DNA from 2 places in the Labrys sp. KB_33_2 genome. Region 1 is predicted to be linked to the other one. Evidence: predicted binding sites of a transcription regulator. Region 1 holds the regulator's gene; the other holds the start of a gene.

Evidence for each region. Region 1 encodes LexA, which represses DNA repair genes until DNA is damaged. Its sites were predicted from a motif close to TGTTCNNNNTGTGTTCNG; they were not measured.
Region 2: AB4037_RS16525 (YifB family Mg chelatase-like AAA ATPase) is a predicted target of LexA. The motif match lies at 1,559-1,576, and genes of this name have one in related genera.

Annotation. Positions count from the first base shown of each region.
Region 1 is NZ_JBFREW010000010.1:116,502-119,704, reverse strand. Features, by position in the region: gene AB4037_RS18405 (ComEC/Rec2 family competence protein) at 1-201, shown strand, start outside; gene AB4037_RS18400 (TOBE domain-containing protein) at 231-437, shown strand; gene AB4037_RS18395 (pentapeptide repeat-containing protein) at 541-1,224, opposite strand; gene lexA (transcriptional repressor LexA) at 1,251-1,967, opposite strand; gene AB4037_RS18385 (molybdopterin molybdotransferase MoeA) at 2,080-3,203, opposite strand, start outside.
Region 2 is NZ_JBFREW010000008.1:252,291-255,493, reverse strand. Features, by position in the region: gene AB4037_RS16540 (NUDIX hydrolase) at 1-279, shown strand, start outside; gene AB4037_RS16535 (hypothetical protein) at 585-914, shown strand; gene AB4037_RS16530 (hypothetical protein) at 995-1,417, shown strand; gene AB4037_RS16525 (YifB family Mg chelatase-like AAA ATPase) at 1,626-3,164, shown strand.

The sequences.
Region 1 (3,203 bases):
ATAGCACTTTATGTAGAGCCGTCGGCGAGCGGTGATATCAGCCCGCGCTGGCGTCTCGTCATGGCCCGCCATCCCCAAGCGTCCCGTCCATGGGCACCGGGCCGGGTGATTGTGCCGCCGAAACCTCTGCCCCAGGCGGCAGGGCAGGCCCCAGCGACGGATACGCCTATGGACAGCGTCACCGCAGAAACCGATAACTGACGCAAGATTCTCACAAAAAAGGACGGACCATGAAAATCAGCGCCCGCAACCAGATCAAGGGCACGATCAAGAGCGTGACGAAGGGGCAGACCACCTCCCATATCCAGCTCGAGGTCAACGGAACCATCATCACCGCTTCGATCACCAACGAGGCCGTCGATGATCTCCAGCTCAAGCCCGGCCAGAACGCCTATGCCGTGATCAAGGCCTCCGACGTCATGATCGCGGTCGACTGATCGGCGCTGTCAGCCAGGCCGGGTCTTCGGACAGATGGTAGTTCGAAGACACCCGGGGCTACCCGACCATCAAGCGGATTTGCCTGCGAACTCCAGACCTTCTTCAGGCGATCCGCAAGCCTAGCTCGGCCAGCAATTGGCCGGTCTGGTTTTTCGAGATCGTGGCGCCCTTGAAATAACGGGCGTCACCAAGCTTCAAGCCGCCGAGATCGGCACTGCGTAGATCCGCTCCTTCGAAACGGGCATCGACCAGATTGGCATCGCGCAGGCTGCACTCTTCGAAGATGACATCGCGGAAATCGCATTGGCGCAGATCGGCCTGGGTGAAGTCGAGGCGGCGTAGCGTGGACTTACGAAAGGAAAAGGCCGGCAGTTTCGCCGACATAAGCAAGACCTCCTCGAAAACGAGCCCGAATGCGGCGATTTCCGAGAGATCCGCGCCTGTCAGTTTGCAGCCGGTAAAAACCGTCGAGGCCGCTTTGGCGCGTCGAAAGCTGGCATTGCTGTAGTTACCCGTGCGGAATGCAGCATCTTCGAGGTCGGTGCCACGGAAATCGGCACCGCCTGCCTTGCAATTGCGCCATAGTGTATTCGCGAGCTTGGCGCCGACCAGCTTGGCATTTTTGAGAATGCAACGCTCGAACGACCAGTGGGACAGGTCGAGACGCGAAAGATCGCATTCCTCCAGTTCACAATCGACAAGGCAATACGGCGCGCGCTCCTTGAGCAACCGCTCGACGTCACGTCGTTCCAGAGCGCGGCCGCTGACTGTATGAAGGCCAGTCATTGCAAGCGAACCAAATTCGCATGCTCTCAATATCGGCGGAACAGGCCCACCAATTTACCCTGGATCTGTACCCTGTCCGGGCCAAAAATACGGGTTTCGTAAGCCGGATTGGCCGCCTCCAGCGCAATGGAGGCGCCGCGCTTGCGCAAGCGCTTCAGCGTGGCTTCCTCATCGTCGATCAGGGCTACCACGATATCGCCGGTATCGGCATGGTCCTGGCGGCGGATCAGCACGGTGTCATTGTCGAAGATACCAGCTTCGATCATTGAATCACCGCGCACTTCCAGGGCGAAATGATCACCTGAGGACAGCATTTCCGGCGTAACGCTGATGGTGTGGCTCTTGGTCTGGATGGCGGAGACCGGCGTACCGGCGGCGATGCGTCCCATCACCGGGACCAGAACCGGCCGGCCGACATCCTCGTCCATTTCCGGCCTGACGGGGCGGACCTTGCCGAGATTGCCCTCGATCACGTTGGGGCGGAAGCCCCGCTGTGAAGAGGCCAGCGACAGGCCGCCTGGCACGGCGGATTCGGGCAGGCGTACCACTTCGAGCGCGCGTGCCCGGTTTGGCAGGCGCCGGATGAAGCCGCGCTCCTCCAGAGCCATGATCAGGCGGTGGATGCCGGACTTGGAGCGCAGGTCCAGCGCCTCCTTCATTTCATCGAAGGAGGGGGGCACGCCCTGTTCCTTCAGGCGCTCATGAATGAACCGAAGCAATTCGTGTTGTTTCTTGGTCAGCATGGCTTTCCCGTCGTGGCGGCCGCGAATCACGGTGAAGGTGTAAACAAAACAAGAACAGTGCTACATGTTCCTACTGTGTTCTGCAACTGTGAAGTTCAGGTTAAGGGTAGCGTCAATAGCCGGCCGCACGAAGATCGATGATCTCGCAGATATCGCCTGGTTTTGCTTCCGGCGCAAAGGGCGGCCGGACAACCAGACAGTCGGCATGCTGCATCACACTCACCAGCGACGAATCCTGCAGCTCCAGCGGTTCCACCTTGAGGATGTCTAACGTATCGTCAAGCACGAAGCGGGCACGGATATAGTCTTCACGAACGTCGTTGGCTGGCCAAGCGCTGGCGAAGACGGCCTTGCGGCGGGACAGACCCGCATCGGCCCGCCCCAGCAACGTACGCAACAGGGGTACCAGGAAGAGGACGCCGCAGACCACCGAGGATACCGGATTGCCGGGTAGGCCGAGGATATGCATTGAGCCGAGCCGCCCGTGCAGCAGGGGCTTGCCCGGGCGCATGGCGATCTTCCAGAAGCCGAGCCGCATGCCTTCGCGGGTGAGCGCGGTCTGGATCAGATCGTGATCGCCGACCGAAGCACCGCCGATAGTGACGAGCACATCCGCCTTCTCGGTACGAGCCCGCCGAATGGCCGCTTCCAGGGCCGGGAAGTCGTCGCTGGCGATGCCGAGGTCGAGTACTTCGCCCCCCTCGGCCTCGACCAGTGCCCGAATGGCGAAATTGTTGGAGGCGACGATCTGATTCTCGCCGATGGCTTGACCGGGCAGTACCAATTCATCGCCGGTCGCGAGAATAGCAACTTTGGGGCGGCGGCGGACCGACAGGGCAGGATGATTCATGGCCGCGGCAAGCGCTATGTCGCGGGGACCGATGACGGTGCCTGATGTCAAAGCCTCCCGTCCTTCGGCAAAGTCCAGGCCACGGGCCCGGATATGCTGGCCGAGCCTGGCCGCCGCCTCCACGATGACGCGATTGCCCTCGCGGCTCGTGTGCTCCTGGATAACCACTGTGTCGGCGCCATCCGGCACGGGCGCACCCGTGAAGATGCGAACGGCCTGGTTTTCGCCAACTCTTCCGGCATAGCCGTGCCCAGCCGCCGATTCTCCGATCAATTCGAGGCTGGCACCTTCCTTGGCATCTGCCGCTCGCACCGCATAGCCGTCCATGGCCGAGGCGTTGAAGCCGGGCTGGGTCCTCAGCGCCGTGATGGCCGAAGCGAGAACAC
Region 2 (3,203 bases), on a different contig from region 1:
CGCGATGATTGGGAAGCCGCGAGAATCGAGGCCGAACAGGAAGCCGGCCTGGTCGGAACGGTCGCCGAGGAACCCTGCGGCAGCTTCGTCTATTGGAAGCGCCGAGCCGAGCACTTCGATCTCGTCGAGGTCGCAGTGTACCCTTTGCATGTGAATGCGACATTGCCGACCTGGAAAGAAATCGGTCAGCGCCAGGTGCGGTGGGTCCTGCCGGCAGATGCGGCTCTCGTTGTCGAAGAGCCGGGATTATCGTCGTTGCTGCAGGGCGTGAAACCCTGAAACGCCTTGCAATTTGCCGGCGTTGATCACGTCTAGCTCTCATTTTGCCTGGCGCTTTTGCGCTTCCCCCCGCTATCGTCAAGCGGGCTGACGGGAAACGAGGTGGTATAGCGCGTCGCGACGGTGGCGTTCGAGGGCGTGGAGGCGCGCTGGGTCGACGTCCGGATCCAGATCATGGCGGGCTCGGTAATGACCTGCGCCTGGAAGGAAGCCTACGCATCACCACCACCGATACGCTGATGGCCTCCCTCCAGCCCTCGATATTGGCGGCCTTCCGGTAGCGCCATCCCGGCGTCCTCATCGAGGTGAACACCTCGAACGCCTTTGCCAACCTCACCCATCGCGACGCGGATGTCGCCGTGCGCCCGGCCGTCGACCCGCCGGAAACGCTGGTCTGCCGCCGCATTTCGGGCATCGCCTTTGCGAACTATGCGGCTCCCTCCCATCTCAAGGAGCGCGGGCTCGACCCCGCCGGCGAAGCCGTTCTGGCGCAGGAGGCGCTGGATCGGCCTCGGCGATGCGCTTGCCGCCTCGAGCTCGGCGCACTGGATGCGCGCCGCCCTGCTCTGCTATCTCGGCCAGGCACTCGCCAAATATCGCTCGATGTTCGAAGAATATCGGCCCAGATCCGATAAGCCCCGCGCATTCGCTACGCCCTTGCCTCCCTGGAATAAATCATCATACCAATCTTCGTGATTGTTGCTTGAGGGATCTCATGCGCGCCTTTTCCGTCGCCGCGAGTCTTTTTGCTGCCGGTTTCCTTGCCGCTGCTCTTGGAGCCTGTACAGCTCCGGTCCGCACCCTCCCGGGCAATGTGCAGGTCTTGCCTGTGGTGGTGGCAAGCAAGGGGCTGGGCAGAGTTTTGCATGGATCGATACGTATCGAGCAGATCCAGGGTTCCTATACGGTGAGCAAGGGCACGTTTTCGTGCAGCGGCTCCTATACATTGTCGGCCGTCAGAGGCCTGATGTATGTGCCGATCCTCTGCAGCGACGGTCGCAAAGGCACTGCCAGCGTGCGAAACGGACCGAGCCGCATGAGTGGCACAGGCTCGCTGACAATGAATGACGGCAGCACGGGTGAATTCGCGTTTGGCAAAGACACCAAGAAATTGAGTCCCGCCTCCTCTGCACAATAGTCTCGTTACAGCATCGACCAACTCGCCTTTGACGATGCGGGCCTGCCAGATTGCACAGCACAGAGCCCAGCCGCACCGGGGCCGTCCCTGATCGGCTGGCGGACGGATGGGCCTCGGTCACAGGCTTCCAGAATCACTCTTTGTTCTCATTTTGCTTGGCGGCTCCACGCTTCCCCGCTATCGTCGAGCAGGCTGACGGGGAAACGAGATGGTATCGCGCGTTGCGACGGTGGCATTCGAAGGCGTGGAAGCGCGCCAGGTCGACGTGCAAGTCCAGATCATGACCGGTTCGGTGGTGTTCACCATCGTCGGCCTGCCCGACAAGGCGGTGTCGGAAGCGCGCGAGAGGGTACGCGCCGCCCTCACCGCCGCCGGCCTGGCCCTGCCGGCCAAGCGCATCACCGTCAATCTCGCCCCGGCCGACCTGCCCAAGGAAGGCTCGCATTTCGACCTGCCCATCGCGCTCGGGGTGATGGCCGCCATCGGCGCCATTCCCCATGACGCGCTGGAGGGCTATTGCGTGCTCGGCGAGCTCGGCCTCGACGGCACCATCACCAAGGTCGCCGGCGTGCTGCCCTCCGCCGTCGCCGCCAATGGCCGCGGGCTTGGCCTGATCTGCCCCGCCGCCTGCGGGCCGGAGGCGGCCTGGGCCAGCCCGGAGATGGACATTCTCGCCCCCCGTTCGCTGATCCAGCTCGTCAATCATTTCAAGGGCACACAGTTGCTCTCCCGCCCGCAGCCGCGCATCGCCGCGCCAGCGGCCGCCCTGCCCGACCTCAAGGACATCAAGGGCCAGGAGACCGCCAAGCGCGCTTTGGAGGTGGCAGCCGCCGGTGCGCATAATCTCCTGATGATCGGCCCGGCCGGCTCCGGCAAGTCCATGCTGGCGGCAAGGCTGCCCTCGATCCTGCCGCCTTTGGTGCCAGCCGAGCTCCTGGAAATCTCGATGATCCATTCTGTGGCGGGCCAACTCGCCGGCGGCGAGCTCACCAGCCGGCGCCCCTTCCGCGCCCCGCATCATTCGGCCTCGATGGCGGCCCTGATCGGCGGCGGCATCCATGCCAGGCCCGGCGAAGTGTCGCTCTCGCATCACGGCGTGCTCTTCCTCGACGAGATGCCTGAATTCGCACCACAAACCCTCGATGCCCTGCGCCAGCCGCTGGAGTCGGGCGAGGCCGTGATCGCCAGGGCCAATGCCCGCGTCGCCTATCCCGCTCGGATCCAGCTCGTCGCGGCCATGAATCCGTGCCGCTGCGGCAAGGCCAACGATCCGGGCTTCGCCTGCCGGCGCGGGCCGGTTGAGCGCTGCGCCGCCGACTATCAGGCCCGCATCTCCGGCCCGCTGCTCGACCGCATCGACATCGTCGTCGAGGTGCCCGCCGTCTCCGCCGCCGACCTCATCCTGCCACCGCCCGCCGAAGGCTCGGCCGAGGTGGCGGCCCGGGTGGCGGAAGCCCGGGACCGTGCCGCCCAACGCTACCGCACACTCGGCCTGCCCGACGGCTCCACCAATGCCAGCGTGCCGGTCAATGTGGTCGAGGAGGTCACCCGCCCCGACGCGGGAGCCACCAAGCTTCTGCGCGATGCCTCGGAGGCCATGCGCCTGTCGGCCCGCGGCTTCCACCGCGTGTTGCGCGTCTCGCGCACCTTGGCCGATCTCGACGGCGAGACCGATGTCGGCCGCATCCACATCGCCGAAGCGTTGAGCTACCGGGCGAGGACGGACAGGGCGACGGTTCTGGCCTAGGCTCGACCTTATCACGCGCTATCTGCGACATGGACAGGC